One region of the Rhizobium sp. GR12 genome, then DNA from elsewhere that is predicted to be linked to it. Evidence: predicted binding sites of a transcription regulator. Region 1 holds the regulator's gene; each other region holds the start of a gene.
What was found. Region 1 encodes PhoB, which activates phosphate uptake and scavenging genes when phosphate is short. Its sites were predicted from a motif close to TGTCATNNANCTGTCAT; they were not measured.
Positions count from the first base shown of each region.

Region 1 (5,038 bases):
GTTTCAGCGGTGATGACGGCCTTCAGGGCGTCGACATCGGCGAATGGCACCTGGTCGAAACCTTCGACCTTGGGACCGAAACCTTCGAGGTATTTCTGCTGGCCGCCGGCGGCGATCGTCGCGAGCGTGCGGCCATGGAAGGCGCCTTCGAACGTCACGATACGGAACTTTTCCGGATGGCCCTTCGAGAAGTGATAACGGCGCGCGGTCTTGATTGCGCATTCAAGGGCTTCCGCACCGGAATTGGTGAAGAACACCTTGTCTGCGAAAGTCGCTTCCGTCAGGCGCTTTGCCAGTTTTTCCTGCCCCGGCACTTCATAGAGGTTCGAGACGTGCCAGACCTTCTCGGCCTGCGTCTTGATCGCATCGACAAGGTGAGGATGGGCATGGCCGAGCGAGTTGACGGCGACACCGGCCGCAAAATCCAGATATCGTTCGCCGCTTTCCGTATACAGCCAGACACCCTCACCGCGCTCGAAGCGCAGGGGGGCTCTTGAAAACGTATCAAACAATGGCGCGCCGGCTTCGGCCATGGCTGTATCACTCCTTGCGCGATTGCGCTGTCAAACGGTTGTCAATAGGCTTGCGGGGTTATCCCTCGCCTGAAAATCAAAAATGCCGCCTTGCGGCGGCAGGGGCACTATTGTCACTTCGTTTGCCGATGTCAACAAAAGTCCGCGTTTCCCGGGCTTCTCAAGCACTTGTATGCCGTGGCGGACGAGGCCCAAGGTGTTGCCTTTCAGACTCAAGACAGCAGCAAGTTGGGGAAAACCGGAAAATCGATTCCAGATGATTCCCGCGACTCTTGCCACGGAGTCAGCCTAGCATTAGGTTAATCGCTAATTACTAGACTGCGATGCGGCGGAACTAGTCACCTAAAATCTGGCGGAAACCACGCTTGCGGCACGCCCGCGAGACAGAGAAGGATTCTGCCGAAAATACACGCGACAAGCGGAGAAGCGGCATGAACTGGACAGACGAGCGAGTCGAAAAACTCAAGAAATTGTGGTCCGAAGGGCTTAGCGCCAGCCAGATAGCAGCACAGCTGGGCGGCGTCAGCCGTAACGCCGTGATCGGCAAGGTCCATCGTCTCAATCTGCCGGGACGCGTCAAGGCTGGCGGTCCGGTCACTTCGGCGCGCTCCGCGCCCAAGCGCACCGCGGCACCTGCCCCGCGCACGACGACTTTCGCAGGCCGCGTCAATGCGGCACCGGCACGGATCCTGAACCGCTCGAACGCGGCGACGGCACTGCACGAGGAAATCGGCATCGAGACCGCACAGGTTCTCGAATACGTTCCTTCCAGAAACGCGGTCACGCCGATTTCCCGTCGCCTGACGCTGACGGAACTGACGGAACGCACCTGCAAGTGGCCGGTCGGCGACCCGTTGAAGGACGACTTCCATTTCTGCGGTTGCGAAGCGCTGGAAGCTTCGCCCTACTGCAAGTTCCACGCGAAACTCGCCTATCAGCCGGTGAGCGAGCGTCGCAAGGCTTGAGTGTTGCGGCACACATTCAGCACTCAAAAATTACGGGCCTTCGGGCCCGTTTTTTTATGACCAAACCCAAGGCGGTTCCGCGGTCAACACGCCGATAGAGGGCCGAGCCCTTTCCTGTCGGGTTCAGCCTCACAATCATGATTTCAGCGGGGCCGTCAGTCACTCTTCTTGGGGATGAAGGGGGTCGCGTTTGCGGAAGGGTCAGAACCGAAAGGCCCGACACCATTCCGGTTTCGGGCCTTCTAACTCTTGGGGATATTGTCCCGAGTGAAACCGTCGCGTTCAGGTCCGCTCAGGCTTCCATCGAGTATCCGGCGCCGCGCACGGTGCGGATGACATCCTGCATATGGGAAAAATTCAGGGCCTTGCGCAGGCGTCCGACATGCACATCGACAGTACGCTCATCGACATAGATATCGTGACCCCAGACCCCATCCAGCAATTGCGAGCGGGAAAACACCCGACCCGGTGATGTCATCAGGAATTCGAGCAGACGGAATTCAGTCGGGCCGAGGCGCACTTCGCGGCTTTTGCGATGGACGCGATGGGTTTCGCGATCCAGTTCGATATCGCCGCATTTCAGCACCGAAGAGAGAACCTCGGGACGGGCCCGGCGCAGCATGGCCTTGACGCGAGCCATGAGTTCCGGCGTCGAAAATGGCTTGACGACATAGTCGTCGGCACCGGTGGCGAGACCGCGAACCCGCTCGCTCTCTTCGCCGCGCGCCGTCAGCATGATGATGGGCAGGCGTTCGGTTTCCGGCCGCATTCTCAAACGCCGGCACAGTTCGATACCGGAAACACCAGGCAGCATCCAATCCAGGATGAGAAGGTCCGGAATGCGTTCCTGCAGCCTGATTTCCGCCTCGTCGCCACGGGGTATCGTGTCGACGTCGTATCCCTCAGCCTCGAGATTGTAACGAAGCAGGACGCTCAACGCTTCCTCGTCTTCCACAACTGCAATCTTGGGCACCATATGCTGAACTCCGCAAGCTTCTGCTTGTCTGTTACTCGGTCACCGAACCAAGCGTGTTGGAACTGTCGTCCTTCGGACGCTCGCCCTCCGGCTGGCTGCCGGTGGTCATGTAATAGATCGTTTCGGCGATATTCGTGGCATGGTCGCCGATACGCTCGATGTTCTTGGCGCAGAACAGAAGATGCGTGCAGGTGGTGATGTTGCGCGGATCTTCCATCATGTAAGTCAGAAGCTCACGGAAGAGCGACGTATACATGGCGTCGATTTCCTCGTCGCGTTCGCGGATGGCATTGGCCTTTTCAGCGGAACGTGTCGAATAGACGTCAAGGACTTCCTTGAGCTGCACCAGCGCAAGCTCGGACAAATGCTCGATGCCGCGGGCGAGCTTGCGCGGCACGCCGGTTCCTGCAACCGCGATAACGCGCTTGGCCGTGTTCTTGCCGAGATCGCCGACGCGTTCGAGATCGCCGGCGATGCGCAAGGTGCCGATGATCTCGCGAAGATCCGCCGCCATCGGCTGCCGCCTGGCGATGGTGACGATGGCCTTGTCGCCGATTTCGCGTTCGGCGTGGTCGAGAATAGTATCGTCGGAAATGACCTTCTGCGCGAGCGCGGCATCGGAATTGACGAGCGCGCGCACGGCGTCGCCGCACATCTGCTCGGCAAGACCGCCCATTTCGGCGATGCGGCGCGTCAGAAACTTCAATTCGTCGTCATAGGCGGACAGGATATGCGAATGGGTCGTTGTCTGTGTCATGGTCTAGTCCTCCGGCTTGGCCCGCATGCACGTGCCCAAAGCGGGGCACGGCAGGGGCACCAGTCTTGTTCGGTTTCGATAAAGCGGCGGCCGGGGATCAGCCGAAGCGGCCCATGATGTAGTCCTGCGTGCGCTGGTCGTCCGGATTGGTGAACATCTTGTCCGTCTCGTTTTCCTCGACGAGATGGCCAAGGTGGAACATGGCCGTGCGCTGGGAAACACGCGCCGCCTGCTGCATGGAGTGCGTGACGATGACGATCGTGTAGTTGGTGCGCAGTTCGTGGATCAGCTCCTCGACCTTCGCCGTCGCGATCGGGTCCAGCGCCGAGCACGGCTCGTCCATCAGGATCACTTCCGGGCTGACGGCAATAGCGCGCGCAATGCACAGACGCTGCTGCTGGCCGCCGGAGAGGCCCGTACCGGATTCCAGCAAACGGTCCTTCGCCTCATTCCAGAGACCAGCTTTCTGCAGGCTCTGCTCAACGATCTGGTCCATATCCGCCTTGTTGCGGGCAAGACCGTGGATGCGCGGGCCGTAGGCGATGTTTTCGTAAATCGTCTTCGGAAACGGGTTCGGCTTCTGGAACACCATGCCGACGCGGGCGCGAAGTTCCACGACATCGATCGCCTGATCGTAGATATCGTCGGTGTCGAGCGTGATCTTGCCCGTGACCCGGCAACCGTCGATCGTGTCGTTCATGCGGTTCAAGGTGCGCAGGAAAGTGGATTTACCGCAACCGGACGGGCCGATGAGCGCAGTCACCGTGTTTTCGCGGACATTGAGGTTTACGTCGTAAAGCGCGCGCTTTTCGCCGTAATAAACCGAAACGTCCTTGCCGATCATCTTGTATGAAACTTCATTCATCTTCTTGTCCAGCGCCTTTTCAACTGCTGCTTCCGACAACATGTTCATTGCTCAATCTCCCTCTACCAGCGCCGTTCGAAGCGGCGACGCAACAGGATTGCGCCAACATTCATGAGAATGAGGAACAGGAGCAGGATGATAATAGCGCCGGATGTCCTTTCGACAAAGGCGCGCTCTGCTTCGTTCGCCCACATGTAAATCTGCACCGGCAGAGCCGTGGACGGATCCATCGGCGTTGTCGGATAGTTCGCAACGAATGCCACCATGCCGATCAGGAGCAGTGGCGCCGTTTCGCCCAGCGCGTGGGCGAGGCCGATGATGGTGCCGGTCAGAATGCCCGGCATGGCGAGCGGCAGGACGTGGTGGAAGATCGTCTGCATCTTGGAGGCGCCAAGTCCGAGCGCTGCGGCGCGGATAGACGGCGGCACGGCCTTCAATGCGGCACGGGTCGCGATGATGATCGTCGGCAAGGTCATCAGCGTCAGGACGAGGCCGCCGACCAGCGAGGCGGAGCGCGGAAAGCCCATGAAGTTGATGAAAACGGAGAGGCCGAGCAGACCGTAGACGATGGAGGGAACAGCCGCCAAATTGTTGATGTTCACCTCGATAAGATCCGTCAACCGGTTCTTCGGGGCGAATTCCTCAAGATAGATGGACGCCGCGACACCGATCGGCAACGACAGCACCAGCACGATCAGCATCATGTAAAACGAGCCGATCAGCGCAACACCGACACCCGCCGCTTCCGGACGGCTCGAATTGCCGTTGACGAAGATGCCGGTATTGAAATGCTTGCCGAGCTGTCCGCTTTCGGCGAGCTGGTTCATCCAGCCAAGCTGCTGGTTGGAGATACGGCGGTTGGCTTCATCCCCCGTCATATCCACCTGGCCCTTGAAGGCGCTGTCGACATCGCCCGACGCCAGAAGCGTCACGGTGCGTGTG
Region 1 covers NZ_JASXTH010000001.1:227,855-232,892, forward strand. The annotation lists gene QSK43_RS01090 (aspartate aminotransferase family protein) at 1-533, opposite strand, end outside; gene QSK43_RS01095 (GcrA family cell cycle regulator) at 965-1,498, shown strand; gene phoB (phosphate regulon transcriptional regulator PhoB) at 1,791-2,474, opposite strand; gene phoU (phosphate signaling complex protein PhoU) at 2,506-3,231, opposite strand; gene pstB (phosphate ABC transporter ATP-binding protein PstB) at 3,329-4,144, opposite strand; gene pstA (phosphate ABC transporter permease PstA) at 4,159-5,038, opposite strand, start outside.

Region 2 (5,038 bases), on a different contig from region 1:
TCAGCACGATGGTGTTGACGATGGCCCAGACCACCAGGAAAAAACAGAAGCTGAGGATGAATCCCCAGGAACCGCCAACCTTGGCGATATTGTCGGCCAGCCTGTCGCCGAGGCTCGCGCCAGCGGAGAACTCGGCATTGGTATCGGTGGAGATCAGCTTTTTCTGGTGCGACAATTCCAGAATGCGCCGCTCCACCTCGCCGATTTCGCGGGAGGAGCGCTTGAAATGTGCGGCGATATAATCGGAGATGTCTGACACGGTGTGTCTCCGGTTGCGGATGGTTCGTTACGGGCTCCTATCGAAATAGACCCGCATTGCGGTGGAATTCAAACGATTTCCGCCGCCGTGCGGGTCTCACGTCCAGCGTCGATGGGCCATCAGACGGAGGGGGCCGCCTCGTTTACCCAGTTGAAGCCGGGGAAGAAGCGCTCGCGGCCATATTGCTTGCCGAACATCATGTCGAATTGCAGCAGTCGGTAGTTGCGCACCACGTCGGGAATGGAATTCGACGCGATCGACCAGTCGGGCAGGGCTTTGCCGTCCGTGCCAACCAGCATATGCCGGTCGATGACGGAGAATGCCTGCTGAACCTCGCCGAGCGTTCCCGTATAAAAGGGGTCGGAGAAGCCGGCGGTCTTCAGCACGTGATAGGGCAGAAGCGCCGGGCTGATCGTGCCGATATTCTTGCGCATACCGGTCTTCGAGGACCAGACCACCAGCGGCGTTTCGTGTTCCTTTTTCATGACATCCAGCGGCGCGCGGCGGCTTGCCACCATGCCCGGCATGTAGCCGCTTTCCACGAAGGTCTGGCCGAGCGGCGGCAGGTGATCGCCGAAAAGCACAATGATGGTTTCCCGGTCACGCTTCTTGGCCCAGCGCATCAGTTTCAGAAGCGCCTCGTCGGCCTCCACTACCCCCTGCGAATAGGTTGCGAGCGCCTGTGATGCGGAAGCGGAAAGATCACCTTCCACGCCGATAGTATCGGCGGCATAACGGCCCGCCTCGTAAGGCCCATGTCCCTGCAGGGTGACGGCGAAGAGGAAGAGCGGGTTGCGGGCCTGCTCGGTCGTCGCCATGATCTCGTCCATCAGCGCGTCGTCGGAGGCGAAGTTGCCGCGCTTTTCCATGGGCGGCAATGTTTCCTCAGAGCGGAATTCCTCAAAGCCGAAATTCTTGTAGACTTCCTTGCGGTTCCAGAACCATTCCTGAAACGGATGCATGGCGATGGCCGAATAACCTTCGCCCCGGAAGAAGCTGGCAAGCGAGGGCACCGGGCGGCGGATATATTGCTGATAGGGAATGCTGCCATAGGGCAGGAAGGCGTTGGAAAAGCCGGTCAGCGCTTCAAACTCCACATTCGCCGTCATGCCGCCGAATTCCGGCGAGAACACGTTGCCGGACTGCTTGGCCCGGATGGTCGGCATCGGATCGGCCGAGAGCTTCACGTTTTCAAGCCGGGTCGGGTCCCATAGCGATTCGCTCATCAGCATGATGACGTCAGGGTAATCGCCCTTATTGGCGGCGAAGGCGGCCGGTTCCGATGTCAGATCGGCGATGCTGTTTTCGCCGTAACCCTGTGGGGCCGAAACATTCGCCATCGGAATATTGAAGGCAAAGGCCAGCAGGAAACCGTTATGGCGGTAATTTTCCTGCTGATCCCACATCATGGGAATGATGTTGAGGCGATCGCGTACCCAGGAATAATGCGAATAGTCCATCAGCGAGGCGAGGCCAGCCAAAATCGGCAGCGCGAGCGCCAGCCCGGCGGCGCGTTCCCGCCAGCTCAGGCCCGGCGAATGACGCCGCGCCAGCAGCCAGAGAGCGGCGATAGCCGCAATGGTGGCACAGAGGCCAAAACCGACCAGCGCCGCCGTCAGCGGCTGAGCTTTGAGCATCGTCGGCAGAAGCTCGAGAATCTGCCGGCCGAACAGCAGGTCGGAGGGATAAAGCGGGTCGGAGAGATAAGTCTGTTTCTGCGCGGAAATCAGCCCCGTCAGCGCGCAAAGCGGCACAACCACAATCAGCGACAGGTAACGCCGGCCAAGGATCGAATCCAGCGCCACGAGGATAGTGAGCACGGCGGCAATGGTGGTCATGCCGGGGCGGGCGGGTGAGGTGAGGAACGTGCCGATATCACTGAGCGAACCGCGGGCGATCCATTCCAGCACGACGATGAGCACGACGGAGGTGAGCGTCAGGTTGACCAGCGTATAGGCCGTGCCCGAAAGCTTCGAAAGGCCCCGCGTCCATGCGGGCGAAAAGGTAAAACCAGCCTTCTCGGAAGCCGTTGTTTTTGGCGCCGATTGTCTCAAACTCATACTCCGGTATTGCGGGGCGGCACCGCGCAATTCGGGGAGGTGAATCGGGGTGTCGCAAAACTGTCATGTAAATGTCACATACGCGGGATGAACGCGACATGAACTTTGCGGAATCCGACGGGCGCGGCGATAACCTTCGTGTGAACGGGAACCGTGGCTGGAACGTGCCCCCTGCTTGAACGCTCCAAGGCGGCCCGGCATGCAATTGCCGCGTTGCGGAGCGGCCACGGGCGCGGTATTGAAAAAGTCATGAGCGACAGACACGACATCAAGAACCATCTCAGAATTGCCGTCGGGCAGTTCAATCCGACAGTTGGCGACGTGGCGGGCAATCTCGCCAGGGCGCGCGAGGCACGGGCCGATGCGGCGACGCAGGGCGCCGATCTCTTGCTTCTGACCGAGTTGTTCATATCCGGCTATCCGCCGGAAGATCTGGTGCTGAAGCCGGCTTTTCTGAACGCCTGCCTGAGGGCGGTTGAGGAACTGGCGGCGGAGACTGCCGATGGCGGGCCGGGCGTCGTCATCGGTTTCCCTCGTCAGGGCGAGACGGGACGGCACAATTCGGTGGCGCTTCTGGATGGTGGCAAGATCGTTGCGCTGCGCGACAAGATCGACCTGCCGAATTATGGCGAGTTCGACGAAAAACGCGTTTTCGCCGAAGGGTCGATCTCCGGTCCCTATAATTTCCGTGGTGTGCGGATCGGTATTCCGATCTGCGAGGAAATCTGGAACGACATGGGCGTGTGCGAGACGCTGGCCGAAAGCGGGGCGGAAATCCTGCTGGTGCCGAATGGTTCGCCCTATTATCGCGGCAAGCTGGATGTGCGCCATCAGGTGGCGCTGAGACAGGTGATCGAAAGCGGGTTGCCGTTGGTCTTCGCCAACCAGCTGGGCGGGCAGGATGAGCTGGTATTCGACGGTGCGAGCTTCGGCTTCAACGCCGACAAGTCTCTGGCCTTCCAGATGAGCCAGTTCGAGGCGACCCTTGCCGTGACCGACTGGAAACGCACGGAAAAAGGCTGGCGCTGCGAAAGCGGACCATTCTCGAAAATCCCCGATGGTGAGGAGGCGGACTACCGCGCCTGCATGCTGGGCTTTCGCGACTACGTCAACAAGAACGGCTTCAAGAGCGTGGTTCTCGGCCTTTCCGGCGGCATCGATTCGGCGATCTGCGCCGCGATCGCCGTCGATGCGCTGGGCGAGGAGCGGGTACGTTGTATCATGCTGCCCTATCGTTACACCTCCGAGGATTCGCTGAAGGACGCTGCCGATTGCGCGAGAGCCCTCGGCTGCCGTTACGATATTGTGCCGATCGCAGAACCCGTGGATGGTTTCCTGACGGCGCTTGCCGATCTTTTCGAGGGCACGGAAGAGGGCATCACCGAGGAAAACCTGCAAAGCCGCGCACGCGGCACCATTCTGATGGCCGTTTCCAACAAGTTCGGCTCGATGGTGGTGACAACAGGCAACAAGTCGGAAATGTCGGTGGGTTATGCGACGCTCTACGGCGACATGAATGGTGGTTTCAATCCCATCAAGGACCTCTACAAGATGCAGGTCTACGCCATTTCCAGCTGGCGCAACGGTCATGTGCCTCCGGGTGCGCTCGGGCCTTCCGGTGAGGTGATCCCCGCCAATATCATCTCGAAAGCACCGTCCGCCGAATTGCGTCCCAACCAGACCGACCAGGATTCGCTGCCGCCCTATCCGGTGCTGGATGACATTCTGGAGTGCCTGGTCGAGAAGGAAATGTCGGTCGAGGAAATCCTCGCACGCGGCCACGATGTGGCGACGGTGCACCGGATCGAACATCTGCTCTATCTCGCCGAATACAAGCGCCGCCAATCCGCCCCCGGCGTGAAGATCACCAAGAAGAATTTCGGCCGCGACCGCCGTTACCCGATTACAAACCGGTTTCGGGATCGGTGATTGGAGGCCGTGTGGGTAGGTGCTATTTCGCTCGGCGTCGCCGCTTGTTTCTTCTCCCCGCCGGGGAGAAGGTGGCCCGAAGGGTCGGATGAGGGGGAACCCTCACCGAATATCGCTGCCCTTGCCCCCTCATCCCGCTACCGCGACCTTCTCCCCGGCGGGGAGAAGAAACAAGTGGCATGCGCTCGGTCCCCAACGACGCTGCACTATGAGGTCTCGTGTCTCTTATAGACAAGCGGCGCGGACATGCCGCGCCGCCCACTCACGTCAAATAACCTGCCCCACATCGATACGGTTGCCATCCGGGTCTTCGAAAACGAAGGCCCGCAGGCCGTAATCCTTGTCCTGCAGGCTTTTGATGATGCGCAGCCCATGTTTCTTGCAAAGCGTATGCAGCGCGTCGACGTCGCTGACCAGCATATGCGCCACGTTGAAGGGTGCCGGCTTGTGCGTGGTCTGCAATGTCAGGTGCAGTTCGGCATTACCCTGTTTCAGGATCATGAAACCCACGGGGCTGCCGTTTTCGAAGGTCTTTTCGAACCCCAGCAGACCGACATAAAAATCATGGGCCTTTTCGATATTTTTGACAGGAAGCATTGCGGCGATCCGGCCGAACCGGATGCCGTGATCGGCGATGGTATTCATCGCGGAACCTCGGATCTGGGAGAAACGGGGAGCGATGCGGACGGTGCCGGAACGCTGCTGTTTTTTCCGATTTGAATTTGCAGGGCGGTGCCTGCGGCAATAGGATCATAATCACGGTGGCGGCGGATGCAAATGGAATATCCGC
Region 2 covers NZ_JASXTH010000002.1:138,484-143,521, reverse strand. The annotation lists gene QSK43_RS03615 (DUF1003 domain-containing protein) at 1-259, opposite strand, end outside; gene QSK43_RS03610 (LTA synthase family protein) at 379-2,319, opposite strand; gene QSK43_RS03605 (NAD+ synthase) at 2,569-4,248, shown strand; gene QSK43_RS03600 (glyoxalase superfamily protein) at 4,516-4,893, opposite strand.
Region 2: the regulator PhoB is predicted to act here: its motif matches at 2,370-2,386, upstream of QSK43_RS03610 (LTA synthase family protein).

Region 3 (5,038 bases), on a different contig from region 1:
TTCGATGTCTTCTGCATCAGTACGGCCGATGCGTGAAAGAACCCGTTCGAAGACGCCGACGAATGGGAACAGCACGGCGGTGTTGAAGACGTTGAAGAAGGTTGAGTAGAGGCCAACCGCGACGGGAACGAGAGGGAAAGTTTCCTTGCCTTCGACGACCACGGGCGTACCAGGATTGCCACCGAACCACTGCATCACCCATTCGAGAACTTCGATCGAGACGAAGAACAGCGGTATAGTGATGCAGACGCCGATGATGTTGAAGGACATATGGGCATAGGCTGCGCGTTTGGCGTTCTTCGAGAGGTTCAGCGATGCGATCCATGAAGTGATCGTCGTACCGAGGTCGGCGCCAAGAGAGAAGGCAACGGCTGTGGTCCAGTCGAGCACACCCGCGGCACCAAGTCCCATGACGATGCCGATCGTCGCAGACGATGAGTGGATCATCGCGGTGACGCCGGCGGCGATCAGCACGCACTTGAGCAGGTTGTAGTAGGAGTCTGCCGTCAGCGTGGAGAGGACGTCCATGACCTCAGGGATATTGCGCAGAGGGCGCAGGCCGCCTGTCATAAGGTTAAGGCCGTAGAAAATCAGTGCAAAGCCCATGCAGGCAAGCGCGATGTTCCGCACCTTTTCGTTTTTGGCGAAGCAGTAAACGAGAGAAAACAGACCGGCGAAGATGAGGCCGAGCGGCCCAAGGGGCAAAGCTATCAGACCGTTTCCGAGCGTGGTGCCGATATTGGCACCCATGATGACGCTGATGGCTGGCCGTAGACCAACAACCCCGGCATTGACGAGGCCGACGACCATCACAGTCATGGCGGTGGAGGACTGAATGACACCGGTGATGAGCGTGCCAGCGACCACGCCCTTGATCGGCGTGCCTGCAGCCTTGGCAAGAAAGGCGCGCATCTTGTTGACGGAGAGAGCCTGAATGCCGTTCGACATGAATTCCAGACCCAGCATGAAGATACCGAGGCCGCCGATCACCTGCACCAGGATATCCTTGAAAATATCGATGTTCATACGCCTTACCCTCTATTGTACTGCACAGGCCTGATCAGTGGCCCCGTGAAAACGATGTTCCAAATGCTCGCGGCGGAACCAACCTTGCCAAAGCCTGCCTCGGCGTTAGTGGTTCGCGCCCGAATCGTAGTTGAGCCAGTACTTGACCACTTGGCCTGCAAGTTGCGGCGGCAACGGCACATATCCGAGTGCCTCGGCATCCCGTCTTCCCGTTTCAAAGGCGAGCCGGAAGAAATCGTGAACCCTTCCATACTGTCCGGAAGAGCGGCCTCGGACGGGAACGACTGCAAAGGTGGCACCGGTGATCGGGTAGGCATCTGGGGTCGGCTGGTCGGTCAGCGACACCGCGAAATCCTGGGCCGGGTCCCAGCTTGTTGCTTCGGCGGCAGCACGCACGCCGTCTGGACCGGGGTTAACGAACTGGCCGACCTTATTCTCGATTGAGGCAAAGGCGACTGCGGCACGCGTGACCTGCCCGAAGTCGGCGTAAGCAATAGCACCCTTGGTCGTCTTGACTGCCGAAATAAGCTCGCCAGTGCCTTCGAACCCTGTGCCGACCGGCCATTCGATGAGCGTATCTGCACCGTGGGCCGCTTTCCACTCCGGGCTCTTGACCGAGAGATATTCTGTGAACATGAACGTCGTTCCCGAGCCATCCTTGCGGGTGAGGGGGCTGATCTTCGTGTCGGGCAGCGCCACATCAGGATTGAGAGCTTTGATAGCAGGATCCGACCAGGACGTGATTTTGCCGAGATAAATGTCGGCCAGCAGCGGGCCCGTGAGCTTGAGATCACCCTTGCTGATAGTGTCGAGATTGATGGCGATAGCAACACTGCCGATAACAATCGGAAACTGCTGGCGCCCGTGTTTTGCCAGTTCAGCATGCGATACCGGCACGTCTGTGGCCGCGAAATCAAGGTCGGGCTGGTCGAGGCGCATCAAGCCAGCGAGTGATCCGACCAGTTCGTAGTCCACCGTCCAGTCGGGAGAACTGAAGTCGCCGCCGTCTATGCGCGCGGCTTTGTAGATCTCAGCCCATTTTCCGATGATGGGGGCGGCGAAAGTCGATCCGGCACCTCTGATCGGCTCTGCAATGGCTGCGGGAGCGGATGACATCACGCCGACAAGAAGTGCAATGCTGGCAGGACGAACGACATGGGCCATCGCATCCTGAAACAATCTGGCGAGACGTTTCATCGGCATTCCTTGTATTGATCGCCGGCCTGCGTCCGCCAGCATTCTGCATGAAGATCAAAATCAGGACGCTTTGCAGATAATTCTGAAAGCCATCATCGTCTTCAGTATTAACTTTCGTTAACATCTTGATGACGGCCACAACCATTAAGCTAAGACTTCCCAGCGTCCGCCTCACGAGTGATAATGGTCCATGGAGTGTCAACCCTCTGACGGTAGAGGAGGGACTTGGCCTTCAAAAGGTTTTTTTGGAGGTGCGTTTGTCTTTTTTTGGCGCTCTTTTGCCGCTTCGGGTTCTTCGACGTCATTCATGCACGAGAGATCGGGGCGATGTTTGATCGCGAGCGCGTAGGTTGCGTGGAGGATACCGGAATCTTTTAGGTCGGGATCGCTGAGCGCCAGTAGCGATGCCTTCACAATCTTCTTGCTTGCCGCCTTGCGACATTCTTCGACGACATGTTGATAGAGCGCCTTATCCGTCAGTCCAGCCTGAGCACCCTCGACGAGCGCGCTATAGATTTTCTTGGTATTGTCTGTCACGCGGATCTCCTTTTTTACAGTTGCGGCACCAAACGTTATTCAACAGTCACAACAAAGAAGGGCTCTAGCTGCCAAAAAAATGAGGCGCGATGCATTTTGGTCAGCGGAATGACAAAGGCCTCGGCGCTTGATGTCTAATGGAACCGGCGCTTTTCGGATGTTTTAAAGGCCAACGACGGAGGAGTACCATGGTAGACAAAGAACAGCAGCGCCGTGAGCGCGCCTATAAGAGCTGGGAAGATGAAGGCCGTGTAGCCGGTAATCACGAGGATCATTGGGCGCGCGCCGACGACCAGGACGGGATAACTGAGGCCGAAGCCGCCGAGATAACCGAGGTCAATCAGCAGGCTTCGGAAGAGTTTGACAAGGGCAGCAGCAACAAACGCTCAGCCACAGATATCAACCCGCCCTCGGTTGCTAGTTCCGATTGACCAATGATCGGTACGCACTGCGGACGGCGTGTCATCCGCAGCGGCCTTATTGAAACTAGCTGAATAGCGTCCACACCGGCCCCGCCGTTCGAAGTGCCGGAGGAGTATTATTTCGTTCTGGGCGACAACCGTCGCAATTCGGGCAACAGCCGGTTTCCGGAGCAGATGGGAAAGAACGGGTTTGTCCCCGCGCAAAGCGTTCGGGGCGGATCGTTACCCATCGTATCGAAGGATAAGGCGCGTATCGGTCTCGCGATCGACTGAAGCGGGTTGCTCGGCGCTTACCGGGTCGACGACTCATGCTTTGGCAGACATATCGCCACGGCCTTTGGGAAAGTGCCGCATCCCGATCAGCCCAAGGTTCGCAGCAGGTCACGCAGACCTTCATGGCCGACAACATCTGCGGCGTCCGAGACCCTAAACCATTGCCTGGCTCTAAGCCCCTGCTCGGGATAGGTTTCATCGATCGAGCTGACGGTAAGCCGATGGACGATCACCCGGTAGCGGTTCGGGCTGCTTTCTTTCGAATAGACGAATGACCCGGCAATCGTTTCGGATATTTCGCCGCGAACCCCTGCCTCCTCATAGGCCTCACGCGCGGCGGTTTCATGCGACGACTCTCCGGGGTCGATATGGCCTTTCGGCAGCCCCCACCGCTCATTGCGACGGCTTCCGACAAGAAGGACCTGTTGCTCGCTTTTGGGTGGCACACGAAGACAGAGAGCGCCAGCCTGTTCGATGATCATGCCGTCAGTGTCATGGTTGATTTGTCTGGCGGGGCGCCTCATTTCATATATCCGTCTCAGGTTTTTTCCAGGCCTTGCTACAGTCATAACAATTACAGGAAGATGAACTATATCGCCCTGAGATGCGTTCAATCGCGGAGATCACACTAGGGAGCGTGGAGTTGGCTGAAGTCGAATTGAAACTTGAAATTGATGCTGCGGGTTTCGAGCGGCTGGCATCATCGGACTTGCTTGGCGAGCCGGATGAAACGATTGAGCAGATCTCAAACTATTTCGACACGAGCGACAATTCATTTTTTGCGGAGGGCTTTACGCTCCGGATCCGTAAAGTCGGCACTTCAAGGATACAAACCGTGAAGGCGACAGGTCCGAGCGCGTCGATCTTCGCGCGGAGCGAATGGGAGACCCCTGTGACCGGTGACAGCCCGGTGATCGACCATACAAGCCCATTGATGAACGAGTTTGGCGATCGGGCAAATGATGTCCAGCCGAAGTTCAAGATCGCCAACGAGCGCCGGATATGGAACGTCACGGAGAACGGTTCGAACATCGAGGTCGCGCTTGACCGGGGATCGGTACGGTCTGTCGCCCGCGAAACCCCTATCCTAGAGCTGGAACTGGAACTCAAGAACGGTAAGTCGAAGGACCTTTTCGCTCTGGCCCGAAAGATCGAAGGCATCGTCCCTCTCAGGTTCGGTGTCCTGTCCAAGGCCGAGAGAGGGTTTCACCTGCTGGAGGCCGAGCGCACGGTCGTAAAAGCCACCCCGGTGGAGCTGGATCGTAGCGACTGTGCCTGCCAGGCTTTTCAGGCCATCGCCCACTCGTGCTTCCGACAGTTTCGTCTGAATGAGACGATCCTGCGCAGCAGAAAAAATGAGGAGTCGCTTCACCAGGCTCGCGTCGCCATCCGGCGCCTCCGCTCTGCCATCACCCTGTTCAAGCCGATGCTGCAGGACAACGAGGCGAAAAGACTGTCGGCCGAGTTCCGATGGCTGGCCGGCGTTCTTGGGGAGGCGCGAAATCTCGACGTGCTTCTGCCGAAATCAAGGGCAGGTGAGCTGCGCGACAGCCTCACCGAAAAAAGAGCCGCCGCATATGAAA
Region 3 covers NZ_JASXTH010000004.1:413,257-418,294, forward strand. The annotation lists gene QSK43_RS09690 (Na/Pi cotransporter family protein) at 1-1,026, opposite strand, end outside; gene pstS (phosphate ABC transporter substrate-binding protein PstS) at 1,132-2,223, opposite strand; gene QSK43_RS09700 (hypothetical protein) at 2,422-2,760, opposite strand; gene QSK43_RS09705 (DUF2934 domain-containing protein) at 2,949-3,191, shown strand; gene QSK43_RS09710 (S26 family signal peptidase) at 3,285-3,455, shown strand; gene QSK43_RS09715 (NUDIX hydrolase) at 3,542-3,979, opposite strand; gene QSK43_RS09720 (CYTH and CHAD domain-containing protein) at 4,099-5,038, shown strand, end outside.
Region 3: the regulator PhoB is predicted to act here: its motif matches at 2,341-2,357, upstream of pstS (phosphate ABC transporter substrate-binding protein PstS).

Region 4 (5,038 bases), on a different contig from region 1:
CATGGGAAAATCCCACATCCGCGCCGCACTCGACGGCACGAACGAAATCGGGCTTGCGGTGATCGCCACGACGGCGACGATCGTCGCGGTCTTTCTGCCGGTAGCCTTCATGGATGGCATCGTCGGCCGGTTTTTCTACGAGTTCGGCGTCACCGTTTCCGCCGCCGTGCTGATCTCGCTCTTCGTCGCCTTCACGCTCGATCCGATGCTGTCGAGCGTCTGGTTCGATCCGGATGCGCAACCCGATATCAGGCGCGGGCCGATCGGTCGGCTGATCGCGCGTTTCGACCTTGGCTTCGAATGGCTGGCCGACAGGTACCGATATGTGATCGGTTGGACATTGCGCCACCGGCTTGTCACCCTGCTCGTCACATCAGGCATCTTTATCGGCAGCCTGTTCATGGTGCCGCTGGTCGGTGCGGAATTCGTGCCGAATACGGATGAAGGCCGCTTCCAGATCGACGTCAGGGCACCGGTCGGCTCCTCGCTGGATTACACCACCGCCAAGGTGCGGCAGGTCGAAAAGGCGCTCAAGGAGTTTCCTGAGGTCGAAACACTTTATTCCACCGTCAACACCGGAGCCACCGTCGGCAAACACCGTGCCGCCGTTCTCGTAGGGCTGGTGCCGCTTTCGGCCCGGACCCGGACCCCGGTCACGCTGGCCGATCCGATCCGCAAGCGCCTGTCCGCCATACCCGGCATAGAGATCGCGATCCTGCAGAGCGGTTTTGGCGGTGACGAAAGCCCGGTGCAGCTCAGTATCCTTGGTGACGACCGCGCGATTCTCGAAAAAACCGCCGCCAGTCTCGTGGAGGAGATGAAAAAGATCCCCGGCCTCGTGGACGTGACGTCGAGCGCCGGGGACCTGACCTCGGTCCTTTCGATCCGCCTGAAGCGCGAGGCGGCGAGCGACCTCGGCATTGCCCGATCCGATCTGGCAGCGGCGCTCCAGCCCCTCGTCGGCGGCGAAGACGTGTCGAAATGGACGGATGCAGGCGGCAACAGCTACGATATCGTGGTGCGCCTGCCCGGTGAGCGGCGTTCCGATACGACGGCGCTTAGTGAATTGATGATCGCGACCGGCCGCACGGCATCGAACGGTGCGCCCTTCATGGTGCGTCTCGATCAGGTCGCCGGTATCGACACCGTAAAAGCGCCCGCCGAAATCCGCCGCATCGACAATCACCGCGAGGTGCTGGTTTCGGCCAATATCGCCGGGCCGTCGCTTGGCGAGGTGACGGAGGAGTTGAAGAACCTCACCGACGCCCGCGACCTGCCGGACGGTTATCGCATCCGCTTCGGCGGCGATGCCGAAACCATGCAGGAGACCATCGGCCACATGGTCACCGCGCTCGTTATGGCGGTCATCTTCATCTACATCGTGCTCGCCTCGCAATTCGGCAGCTTCCTGCAGCCGCTCGCCATCATGGCGTCACTGCCGCTGTCGCTTGTCGGCGTCCTTATCGGGCTGATAGTGGCCGGCAGCACGATCAACATGTTCTCACTGATCGGCTTCATCATGCTGATGGGCCTCGTCACCAAGAACGGCATCCTGCTGGTCGATTTCGCCAATCGGGAAAGGAAGCGCGGACTGCCGCTGAACGAGGCGCTGGCAAACGCCGGCATCATCCGCTTCAGGCCGATCATCATGACGACGCTTGCGATGATTTTCGGCATGATCCCGCTTGGCATGGCGGTCGGCGGCGGCGGGGCGCAGCGCGCGCCGATGGCGCATGCGGTGATCGGCGGCCTCATCAGCTCCACCCTTCTCACGCTGATCGTCGTGCCGACGATCCTGTCCTATATCGACAGCATCACCCGACGCCTCGCCCGCTTCCTGCCGAAAGCACCGGACGAGGCAGATGAAGCGGGGCTGGCGGACAGCCCGGCGCAACCTTCCCAGGCTCCGCACTGATGACTTTTCCTGCCGTGGCGGACCTTATCACCTCAGCAAAAGTATGACGGCCGGTCCAGCCAACAGTACGGCAAAGACGATAACGGGATGGATATAGCGTACGAGAAAGGCGAGAACGACACGACGTAAACGCATATGATTGCACCTGACGAAAATTCATCGGGCAAGGTTGAGCATGGCGTATTACGGCGGCATTACAGCTTTTGCCCGGAGATGGTGCTCCAACCCCGCAGGCCGCTGTCACTCGTCGGCCGGGCGCTTTCTTTTGCCCTTCGGGCGGAAGTCGACCAGAAGCGACTTCAGCTCGATTTCGCGAACGCGCCTTGCCGCCTCATCCGGGCGAACCCACTCCATCAGGCGTTCGCCGCGCTCCTTGAAACTTGTTTCCGCTCCCGTCACCTCGATCTGGAAGACATCGACGATGCAGGGCGCGACATCGCCATTGTCGAGCATCTTAAGATAGGTGTAGCGGCCGACCGCATCCTTTCTTACCCGGCCGCGCACGCCGGCTTCTTCCCGCGCCTCAATCGCGGCGGCCTCATGCGGCCGCTTGCGTTTCATCGGCCAGCCGCGCGGAATGATCCAGCGGCCACTGATGCGGGAGGTGACGACGAGGATTTCGATATCTTCGCCGCTGCCGGCATAACGGAAGCACAAAGCAGCATATTGCTGCCGGAAAGCCCCGGTGAAAAGCTTTTCTGGAACCGCAGCAAGCTGCTGGAGCAATGTCAGGGAACGGGCCGGACGGGCTTTCCGGCTTTTCTTCGTGGATTTCATATCCGTTGATAGTGCTGATTTTCCGGGTTGCATCAATGCCCCGCGTGCATTTATGACAGTTTTATGACAATCACCCCCCACAACCGATAAAGCGCCATTGAGGGCCAATTCGCATGATGAGCATTTTTCGCAAGCTGATGCCGCGCGAGGACCGTTTCTTCGACATGTTTAGCAAACATTCGGAAACCGTCGTCAAAGCCGCCGCCGCTCTGGACCACCTATTGAGCGGCGTCGACGTCGAGAAGAATTGCGACCTCATCGTCGCGCTGGAACATCAGGCGGACGATATTACCCGCGATGTGCTGCTTGCGGTGCGGCGCAGCTTCATCACCCCCTTCGACCGCGGCGACATCAAGGATCTCATCCAGTCCATGGATGATGCGATCGACATGATGCACAAGACCGTCAAGACCATCCGTCTGTTCGAGCAAACGGAATTCGACCCGCTGATGCAGGAGATGGGCCATGAGATCGTGCGCGCCGCAAACCTGATTGCCGAAGCCATTCCGCTCCTGGAAAAGGTCGGCACCAATGCGCATCGCCTGTCCGTCATTGCCGAAGAAGTCACCCGTGTCGAAGGCCGTTCCGACGAACTTTATGATCAGGGTCTGAAAGACCTCTTCCGGTGCCACGGCGTCGCCGGCAATGCCATGGCCTATATGATCGGCAGCGAGATCTACGGCGAACTCGAAAAGGTCGTCGACCGCTTCGAGGACGTGGCGAACGAGATCAGCGGCATCGTTATCGAGAACGTCTGATGGATGTCGCGCTTGCACTGCCGCTGCTTATCGGCCTCATAGCCATCGCCCTGTTCTTCGATTTTCTGAACGGTCTCCACGACGCCGCAAACTCCATCGCCACCATCGTCTCCACCCGCGTGTTGCGCCCGCAATATGCCGTGGCATGGGCAGCCTTCTTCAATTTCATCGCCTTCCTGTTTTTCGGCCTGCATGTGGCCGAAACGCTCGGCACCGGCATCATCGATCCGGCCATCGTTTCTCCGCAGATCATCTTTGCGGCGCTGATGGGCGCTATCGTCTGGAATATCGTCACCTGGGTTTTCGGCATCCCCTCCAGCTCGTCGCACGCGCTGATCGGCGGTCTCGTCGGTGCGGGATTTGCAAAGGTCGGTTTCAATTCCATCGTCTGGTCGGGTCTTCTGAAAACCGTCGGCGCGATCTTCATGTCGCCGGCAATCGGCTTCTTCCTGGCGCTGCTGCTGGTGCTCGCCGTTTCCTGGCTGTTCGTGCGCCAGACGCCCTTCGCGGTGGACCGCACTTTCCGCGTCATGCAGTTCATCTCCGCCTCGCTCTATTCGCTGGGCCATGGCGGCAACGACGCACAGAAAACCATGGGCATCATCGCTGTGCTGCTCTTCAGCCAGGGGTATCTGGGAGAGAGCTTTTACGTGCCGTTCTGGGTCGTCATCTCGTGCCAGTCAGCCATGGCGCTCGGCACACTGTTCGGCGGCTGGCGGATCGTGCACACCATGGGCTCGAAAATCACCAGATTGAACCCGATGCAGGGTTTTTGCGCTGAAACCGGCGGTGCGCTGACGCTGTTCGGCGCGACCTGGCTCGGCATTCCGGTATCGACCACCCACACCATCACGGGCGCCATCATCGGCGTCGGTGCCGCCCGCCGTGTGTCAGCAGTGCGTTGGGGCCTTGCCGGCAACATCGTCATCGCCTGGATCGTGACCATGCCGGCCGCCGCCCTCATATCCGCAGCCGTCTATGGGCTGACGTCGCTGTTCGGCTGACACGCTGACCTCGCCGGATTTGACAGTGCTCCCGGAACAAAACCCGCCCTGCGGCCGTTTGATCCGGGAGACCACTGGCGACGAAGCGGATCGCAGATCATGGCACGGCAGGTTTTCTGGAAAGGCTATCTGAAGCTGTCGCTGGTAACGGCCGCCGTTTCGCTGACGCCCGCCACCACCGAAAGCAACAAATACCGCTTCCACATTCTCAACCGAAAAACCGGCAATCGCGTCGAAAGCCGCTATGTCGACAGCGTCACCCACAAGCCGGTGACTGTCAAAAATCAGGTAAAGGGTTTTCCCCGTTCCGAGGATGACTATGTGCTGCTGGAAGACGACGAGATCGACGCGGTGGCGCTGGAAAGCACCCGCACCATCGACATCAAGACTTTCGTTCCCGCCGGTTCGATCGACTGGATCTGGTACGACCGTCCGCATTTTCTGCGCCCGGAGGACAAGATCGGCACGGAAGCCTTCAGCGTCATTCGCGAAGCCATGACGGCGAACGGCGTTTTCGGCATTGCGCGACTGGTGATTTACCGCCGCGAACGGGCGGTTCTGCTGGAACCTTCCGGCAAGGGAAT
Region 4 covers NZ_JASXTH010000004.1:63,441-68,478, reverse strand. The annotation lists gene QSK43_RS08180 (efflux RND transporter permease subunit) at 1-1,915, shown strand, start outside; gene QSK43_RS08175 (NUDIX hydrolase) at 2,156-2,692, opposite strand; gene QSK43_RS08170 (DUF47 domain-containing protein) at 2,806-3,450, shown strand; gene QSK43_RS08165 (inorganic phosphate transporter) at 3,450-4,454, shown strand; gene ku (non-homologous end joining protein Ku) at 4,554-5,038, shown strand, end outside.
Region 4: the regulator PhoB is predicted to act here: its motif matches at 2,745-2,761, upstream of QSK43_RS08170 (DUF47 domain-containing protein).